One region of the Tardiphaga sp. 839_C3_N1_4 genome, then DNA from elsewhere that is predicted to be linked to it. Evidence: predicted binding sites of a transcription regulator. Region 1 holds the regulator's gene; the other holds the start of a gene.
What was found. Region 1 encodes LexA, which represses DNA repair genes until DNA is damaged. Its sites were predicted from a motif close to TGTTCNNNNTGTGTTCNG; they were not measured.
Positions count from the first base shown of each region.

Region 2: a site for LexA is predicted at 1,586-1,603, ahead of AB8A38_RS16175 (DNA recombination protein RmuC). Genes of this name have one in related genera too.

Region 1 is NZ_JBPWQD010000001.1:1,258,488-1,262,970, reverse strand. Features, by position in the region: partial or broken gene AB8A38_RS06365 (ComEC/Rec2 family competence protein) at 1-1,366, shown strand, start outside; gene lexA (transcriptional repressor LexA) at 1,385-2,107, opposite strand; gene AB8A38_RS06355 (GNAT family N-acetyltransferase) at 2,409-2,978, opposite strand; gene AB8A38_RS06350 (Orn/Lys/Arg decarboxylase N-terminal domain-containing protein) at 3,000-4,483, opposite strand, start outside.
Region 2 is NZ_JBPWQD010000001.1:3,361,873-3,366,355, reverse strand. Features, by position in the region: gene AB8A38_RS16180 (AmpG family muropeptide MFS transporter) at 1-298, opposite strand, end outside; gene AB8A38_RS16175 (DNA recombination protein RmuC) at 341-1,555, opposite strand; gene def (peptide deformylase) at 1,776-2,297, shown strand; gene fmt (methionyl-tRNA formyltransferase) at 2,434-3,366, shown strand; gene truA (tRNA pseudouridine(38-40) synthase TruA) at 3,366-4,106, shown strand; gene AB8A38_RS16155 (phosphorylase family protein) at 4,103-4,483, opposite strand, start outside.

The sequences.
Region 1 (4,483 bases):
CATGGCGGTCGTGGCCGGAGTGGTGTTCTTTGCGATCCGCGCGCTGCTGGCACTGATCCCTGTCCTGACGGTGACGTTCCCGATCAAGAAAGTCGCTGCTGCTGCGGCATTGCTCGCGGCGCTGTTCTATCTGCTGCTGTCCGGCGCCGAGGTCGCCACGCAGCGTTCGTTCTTCATGACGGCCGTCGTGCTGATCGCTGTCATGGTCGATCGCCGGGCGGTGACGTTCCGCACGCTGGCGGTGGCGGCAATGGTCGTGCTGATCGTCGCACCGGAAGCGCTGATGCATCCGAGTTTTCAGATGTCATTCGCGGCGACGCTGGGGCTGGTCGCATTGGTGCAGATCGGCATGCCCGCGCTGTTTGCCTCGCCGGATCATTCCGCGACCGCGCGTGTGGCGCTGTGGGGCGGACGCGAGATCGTGATGCTCGTGCTGGCCTCACTGGTCGCGGGCCTTGCCACCACGCCATACGCGGCGTTTCACTTTCATCGCGTCACGCCTTACGGCGTTCTCGCCAATCTCCTCGCGATGCCGGTGGTCTCGGCGCTGGTGATGCCGGCGGGCATTCTCGGTTTGGTGGCCATGCCGTTCGGCTTTGACGGTGTGTTCTGGCGGCTGATGGATGTCGGCATTCAGTGGATGATCGTGGTCACGCAATGGGTGGCAGCCTTGCCCGGCGCCATCGGCCGAATGCCGGTGTTCGGCACCGGACCGCTGATATCAGCCAGTATCGGCATCATCGTGCTGGGATTGCTGCGCACGCCGTTGCGCCTCGCAGGGCTTGGTGTGCTTGCACTCTCGATTGTCTGGGCGTTGCTGGTCAAGCAGCCGGATGTATTGATCTCGGGGGACGGTCGCAGCGTCGCGGTACGGGGCAGGGACGGGCACCTGCATGTGATGCGCGGCGCCAAGGATACATTTTTGCTGAAAGAGTGGCTCGCCGGCGATGCCGATGCGCGTCTGCCGACCGATGCCTCCGTCAGCCACGGTGTGTCCTGCGACCGCGACGGGTGCATCACGCCGCTGGCCGATGGCGCTCTGGTGGCGCTGGTTCTACAGCCTGACGCGTTCACCGACGATTGCGAGAAAGCGGCGCTCATCGTCACGACGCGACAGCCGCCGAGGGATTGCAGGGCGCTGGTGATCGATCAGGATCGCTTGCAACGAAATGGTGCGGTGAGCCTGCAGCGAACCGCGAACGGCTTTACCATCGATGCCGTGCGGCCACGGGGCCTGGACCGTCCGTGGTCGCGCGCAATTCCCGATGAGCCCCAGCACGATCTGATCCAGACCGGTCGTCCACCGCAAAACCGGCCGGTGGATGCGACGCCGGCGGAAACCGATCTTCAATCCGAAGATCAGTAATCCGCCGAGGCGATAGCCTCAGTAACGCCGATACAGGCCAATCAGCTTGCCCTGAATGCGCACCCGGTTGGGCGGCAGGATGCGGACTTCGTAAGCATCGTTGGCGGGCTCCAGCGCGATCGACGCGCCGCGGCGGCGGAAGCGCTTCAACGTGGCTTCCTCATCGTCGATCAGGGCCACCACGATGTCGCCGGTGTCGGCGCTTTCGTTGCGCTGGATCAACACGGTATCGCCGTCGAGAATGCCGGCGTCCTGCATGGAATCGCCGCGCACTTCGAGCGCATAATGTTCGCCGGAGCCGAGCATGTCGGCGGGCATGCTGATGGTGTGGCTGCGGGTCTGCAGCGCCTCGATCGGCGTACCGGCCGCGATCCGGCCCATGACCGGGATAGCAACCGTGCGGCCGTTGTCATCATCGCCGCTGTGGCTAGCGATGCTGGCGGCCGAACGCACCTTGCCAAGCGTGCCTTCGATGACGCTGGGCGTAAAGCCGCGGCGTCCGGTACCGCCGGTGACCGGCGCGCCGAGCTCTGGCAGCTTGATGACTTCGATGGCACGGGCGCGATTGGGTAGACGGCGTATGAAGCCGCGTTCTTCCAGCGCTGTGATCAGACGATGGATGCCGGACTTCGAGCGCAGGTCGAGCGCATCCTTCATCTCGTCGAAGGAGGGCGGGACGCCGGCTTCCTTCAACCGTTGATCGATGAATCGCAGGAGTTCGTATTGTTTGCGCGTGAGCATCTGAAGCCATCCTCAGTTGACGGTGTCGGCCGCCGCGTGCGTTTCAAAGGGCCTTCGAACAGTGAGCCTCAATCCAGAGACGATCGTTCGAAGATCGGTTGCGCGAGTTCGGGCACTCTCAAACTACTCAAAGCCACAGAATCTCGAAACAAATCATGAACGAACACTATATGTTCCATATGTGTTCTGCAATGCTTAATTTGCCGTCAACAGAACGCACGTTGAGGGAGGTTTGAGGAGGTTGTTCCTCACCAGTCGTCGATCCTCGACGGATACGGAAAATGCTTCCCGGTCGCCTGGGCTACGCAGACGTCATGCGCCCAACGGGCGGCGGCGGTGTCGTGGAGCCGGTCGCCAGCGAGCGCTGAACCATGATCGTGTCGGCCCAGCGGCCGGAGCGATAGGCGACGCCGGGCAGCAAGCCGACGCGGGCAAAGCCGAAGCTCTCATGAAGGCCGAGGGAGGCCGTGTTGTCGGCATCGATATAGCCGATGATCTGCCGGAAGCCGGCCGCCGCGCAGACGTCGATCAGTTCGCGCATCAACAGGCGGCCGATGCCTCGGCCGACATGTCCGTGGTGGATGTAGATCGAATGCTTGACCGTGTAGCGATAGGCCGGTCGCTTGCGGAACAGCACCACATAGGCGTAGCCCACGACCTCGCCGCCTTGCGTGGCGACGAGGTGCGGAAATCGCTTGCTGCGCAGATTCTTGCGCCGGTCTCTGAGATCGTCGGGCTGCGGCGTGTCGGCGTCGCTGACGCCTTCCTCGACGCCTTGCCGGATGTGCCGGCGATAGATCGCCAGCATGGCATCGACGTCGGTGTCGCGCGAGGGTCGTATGACGACCGGCTGTTCGAGTTCCGTTTGCAAATCAGGCTCCTTACGTGCTCCCTATTCGGAGACCACATAAGTGTAAAGTCGGATCCGGCCATTGGCGTCGACCTTGCGGTAGATGCCCTGGATTTCGACGTCGAAGCCCGGGAAGGTGTTGAAGCAGGTCTCAAACATCTTGAGGTAATCGATCATCGGCTTGGAGCGTTCGGTGAGCCGCTCGCCCGGCACGATCGTGGCGATGCCGGGCGGATAGACCACGAACGGCGTCGTCGCGACCCGCCCGAAGATCTCATCGATAGGGAGGTAGTCGACGTCGTTGCGCACCAGACAGCGCGCGGCATCATGGGGCGACATGGCGATCTCCGGCAAGTGATCGGCGGCGAACTGTTTGGTCTGGAGTTCGCTCACATTGGCCTCGCGGAAGAACCGGTGCATGTCGCCGCACAGATCCCGCAGGCGTATGCCCGCATAACGCGCCGGCCTGCGCCGCGCGAATTCCGGGATGACGTCTTCCAGCAGCGCGTTGTCGTCGTGTAGCTTCTTGAACGCCACGAGACCGCTGATCAGCGTGCCGGCCTTGCTGGCTTCCACGCCGGGCGTCAGCAGGAAGAGCAGCGAGTTGAGATCGTTCTTCTCGGGCACGATGCGGTTCTCGCGCAGGAACTGGGCCACCACCGGAGCAGGGATACCGTGATCGGCATAGGCGCCGGTGGTGCGATCGAAGCCGGGTGTCAGCACCGTCAGCTTGTTGGGATCGGTCATGGTGAAACCGGCTTCCATACCGGGGAAGCCATGCCAGGCGGCGTCAGGTGCAAGCTGCCAATAGGACGGATTGGTGGCGAGCTGGTCCGTGCCGACGCTTTCCCATGGCACGTTGTGAACAGCGCCTTCGCTGGATGCGTCTGGAATAGCGACGCGCTCGGGCACGAAGGGTTCGAAGAACCAGCGGCGCTCAGTGCGGGTTTCCTTCTCCTCGAATTCGCGGCGGACGGCGCGCATCTTCTTGCGCAGCTCGATGCCAAGCCGGATCGTGTCGTCCCACAACACTTCGCCGGAGCGGCCCTTCATCATCTGCGCGCCGACATCCAATGATGCGAACAGCGGGTAGAAGGGCGAGGTCGAGGCGTGCTGCATGAAGCTTTCGTTGAAGCGCCGATGCTCGACACGGCGCTTCTGCCCGCGGATATGCCGGTCCTTCATGTGGATCTGCGACGCCTGCGAGAAGCTCGCGAGCTGCTTGTGGGTCGACTGCGTCGCGATGATGCCCGGCGAATCCGGGCCGAGCTCCTTGAGCCCCATGGCGAAGCGGCCGGCATAGAGCGGGTGGAATTTCATGAAACCCGCCCACGCTTCGTCAAACAGGATGTAATCGCAGAGATGGCCGATGCGCGCGATGATCATCTCGGCGCTGTAGATGGTGCCGTCATAGGTGCATTGTTCGATCACTGCCACGCGAAACGGACGCTCGCGCTTCCAGGCATCTTTGTCGGTGACCAGCGGATTGATGCGGATGCACTCGCGCAGCGCGTCCTCGTCGAGCG
Region 2 (4,483 bases), 2.1 Mb from region 1:
CGAACTGTCGCGTGAAGAACGGCACATGCAGCGCATCGACCAAAGGCGCCCAGAGGAATTTCAGCGTGTAGGGCGTGCCAACAAGAGCGAACAGCCCGATGGTGCCGAGATCGACGCCGGATTCGCGCATCCACACCAGCAGCGTGGAACCGGACAATGCAAGCGGCAGACCCGACGACAGGCCAAGCAGCAGCACGATCAGCACCCGCGGCTGCAGATACACCACCATGCTCTCGCGCCAGGTGGCACGGGGCTTCAAGGCGAGGGCGGCTTCGGACGAGTCAGGCGCGCTGGTCATGGGGAAGGGTTAGCAGATTCGGGGGGGGAAGCGGCCTGTGGCCTATTCCCCCGCCTGAATCTTGCGCGGCAGCGGCGCGAACATGTCGGGGGCGGCGGTCTTGGCGATCGCCGGGGTCACTTGCGTTGCGGGTTCACTCTTGCTGAAATCCAGTTCCTCGATGCGGCCGGCGCGCTTCTCGATCTTGTCGGCGGAAATCAGGATCTGGCGGACGTCCTCATTGGCCTGCCCAAAATGGGTCTGCAGCTTCATCACGCGATCGCGCAAGCGGGTGAGGTCGTCGCCCAGATTCAGTACCTCGGTGCGGATCTGGTCGGCAGCATCGCGCATCCGCGCGTCCTTCAGGATCTGTTGCATCACCTGAATCGCCAGCATCAGCAGCGACGGCGATACCAGCACCACACGGGCGCGATAGGCCTTCTGAATGATGTCGTCGAAGCCGTCATGGATTTCCGCATAGACGGATTCCGATGGCACGAACATCAGCGCCGTATCCTGCGTCTCGCCGGCAACCAGATACTTCTCGGCGATGTCGGTGACATGTTTCATCACGTCGGCGCGCAGCCGCTGTGCCGCGTATTTCTTCTCGTCGTCGCTGCGTGCGTCATGTAGCGCGGTAACGGCTTCCAGCGGGAATTTTGCGTCGATGCACAGTGGGCGCTGGTCCGGCAGGAAGATCACGCAATCCGGCCGCTTGCCGGACGACAGCGTGTGCTGGAACGCATAGGCACCGTTCGGCATGCCGTCCTTGACGATGCTTTCCATCCGCGCCTGACCGAAGGCGCCACGCGACTGCTTGTTGGCGAGCACGTCACGCAAGGTCGTCACCTGCGAGGTGAGGTCGGTGAGGTTCTTGTGGGCGTTGTCGATGATGCCCAGCCGCTCATGCAGCGCGCTCAGGCTTTCCATGGTGTTGCGGGTGGTCTGTTCCATCGACTGGCCCACGCGATGGGTCACCGAGTCCAGCCGCTCGGACACCGCGCGTGCCATGTCGGCCTGACGGCCCGCGAGGGCCTGGCCCATGGCGTCGACGCGGCCGGTGGCCTCGTTCTGCGCCTTCAGCACTTCGCTGAGGCGTTCTTCCAGTTCGTCGGCGCGGATCGCCTGTGCCATGGCCATGGCGGCGCCGCGGCTACCGGAGCGAGCGATGATGATGGCGATGGTGAGCAGCAAACCCAGCGCCAGAGCACTGAAGCCCATCAATGCCACACCGGCGGTGACCGGCATGTCGCCGATCATGAAAAGAATCTCGTTCATCCCATCCTTGTAGCCGATTCGGTCGGTCGCGCGAACGAAGAGGGAACATTTATGGTTAATGAAAGATAAATTTCCAAGCCTAAGAAATGTGGTCAAGCGGACCTTAACCGGCGTGGTTAACCTCGCCTTAATTTTCATGGTTAGCGGGGAGTTAACGTCCTTCAAAGTCCAGCTTTTCCAGCGGATTGACCCGGACCGGCGCGCAGATTAAATCGCCGCCATGGCCATTCGTGAAATCATTATCCTGCCCGACAAACAGTTGCGGCTGATCTCCAAACCTGTCGAGAAGGTGACGTCAGAGGTGCGCAAGCTCGCCGACGACATGTTCGAGACGATGTATGACGCACCCGGGATCGGGCTCGCGGCGATCCAGATCGCGGTTCCGCTGCGGCTGATCACCATGGACATCGCCAAGAAGGACGATGAGGAGGACGGCAAGAAGCCGCGTGTCTTCATCAATCCGGAGCTCATCTCGGCCTCGGAAGAACTCTCGGTCTATGAAGAGGGCTGTCTGTCGATTCCCGAATATTACGAGGAAGTGGAACGCCCGGCGACAGTGCGGATCCGTTATATGGACCTCGACGGCAAGACCATCGAGGAAGAGGCCAGCGGCCTGTTCGCGACCTGCATTCAGCACGAGATCGACCATCTCAATGGCGTGCTGTTCGTCGACTATCTCTCCAAGCTGAAGCGCGACCGGGTGCTGAAGAAGTTCACCAAGTTAGCGAAGCGGGCTGAGTAAATTCTCCGACCTTTCCTTCGTCATGCCCGGCGAATGCCGGGTATCCACGTCTTGAAGCGAGCAACCGAAAGACGTGGATGGCCGGGACAAGCCCGGCCATGACGGATAGGCTGGTGCTCTTAGCTGGAAGCTCCACATGTCGCTTCGTTTGATCTTCATGGGCACGCCGGATTTCGCGGTGCCGACGCTGCTTGAACTCGTGGCCCATGGCGATGAGATCGTCGCCGTCTATACCCGCGAAGCAAAGCCCGCTGGCCGTGGCATGAAGCTGCAGCCGACGCCGGTGGCCCGCGAGGCCGAGCGACTCGGCATTCCCGTGTTCACGCCGAAGACGCTGCGCACGCCGGAAGCCGAAGCCGAATTTCGTGCACATGAGGCCGAGGCTGCGGTCGTCGTCGCCTACGGCATGATCCTGCCGCAGAACATTCTCGATGTGCCGCCCTTAGGCTGCTTCAACCTGCACGGCTCGCTGCTGCCGCGCTGGCGCGGCGCCGCGCCGATCAATCGTGCCATCATGGAGGGCGACGCCGAGAGCGGCGTCATGGTGATGAAGATGGATGTCGGCCTCGACACCGGCGATGTCGCCATGGCCGAGCGCCTGGCGATCACCGATGCGATGACGGCGCTGGACCTGCACGATGCGCTGGCGCCGCTTGGTGCCGACTTGATGGTGCGGGCCATGGGTGCGCTGGAAAGGGGACGGCTGAGCCTGACCCCGCAGAGCGCAGATGGCGTCACTTACGCGGCCAAGATCGACAAGGCGGAGGCCAAGATCGACTGGTCGAAGTCGGCGCGCGAGGTGCTCAGGCATTGTCATGGCCTGTCGCCGTTTCCCGGCGCGTGGTGCGAAGTGCCGATCGAGGGCGAGGCGGTGCGCGTGAAGGTTCTGCGCTGCGAGCTTGCAAAGGGCGCGGGCGCGCCCGGCGAGATCATCGACGATCAGCTCACCATCGCCTGCGGCGACGGTGCGATCCGCATCATCGACCTGCAGCGCGCCGGCAAGCAGCCGATGAAAGCCAGTGAATTTCTGCGTGGCACGCCGTTGAAGCCGCCTCTGCAGGTGGGCTGATGCCGCGCTACAAGATGATCATCGAATATGACGGCACGCCATTTTCCGGATGGCAGGTGCAGGCCAACGCGACGCTGACCGTACAGGGCGCGTTGGAGCGCGCCGCCGAGGCCATTTGCGGCGAGCCAATCCGCGTCCATGGCGCCGGTCGCACCGATGCCGGCGTCCATGCGCTCGGCCAGGTCGCCCATTGCGATGTGCCGAAAGTGCTGGTGCCCGGTCGCTTTCGCGATGGCATGAATGCCCATCTGCGGCCGCACCCGGTCGGTGTGCTGTCTGCGGATATCGTACCGGATGATTTCGAGGCGCGGTTCTCAGCCATCAAACGCCACTACGTCTATCGCATTACCAATCGCCGTGCGAACCTCACCGTCGATGCCGGCCGGGTCTGGCGCGTGCCGCGTCCGCTCGATGTTGCCGCCATGCAGGAGGGCGCCAGGCGCCTGCTCGGCCGACACGACTTCACGACCTTTCGCGATACCGAATGCCAGGCCAAGTCGCCGATTCGCACGCTCGATCAGCTCGATGTCGTGCAGGATAGCGAGGCAATCACGATCAAGACGTCCGCGCGTTCGTTCCTGCACAGCCAGGTGCGCTCGATGGTTGGCTCACTGGTCTGGGTCGGCAACGGTCGCTGGACGCCGGACGACCTGGCTGCGGCGCTTGCCGCGAAGGACCGCAGCGCCTGCGGCATCGTGGCGCCGCCGGATGGGCTGTATCTGGTAAAGGTCGATTACTAGACCTTCACGCCCTTCATCGCGTCCCAGAACAGATCCTGTCCATTCGCGACATTCGCCGTCCAATGCTCGTGCGCAAAATCATTGGCGTCGTCGGTGATGAACTTGAAGGCGCGCCAGGGAATGCCGTGGCGCAGGCAGACCTGTGCGATGGCAAACAGTTCCATATCGACGATATCGACATTGTTCGTCACCAGCCAAGGATCGGTGGAGGTGACGAAACTGTCACCACTGCCGCAGATCACGCCGCGCTGGCCCGAGACCAGGCGGTCGAGATCGGGCGCAAAGGGCGTGCGGCCGCGCGGCGCCAACGGCTCAGCATTCATGTCGCGCTGGATTACGTCGCTGACCTCGACGAGGCCGTTGAGTTTGGTGTTTAG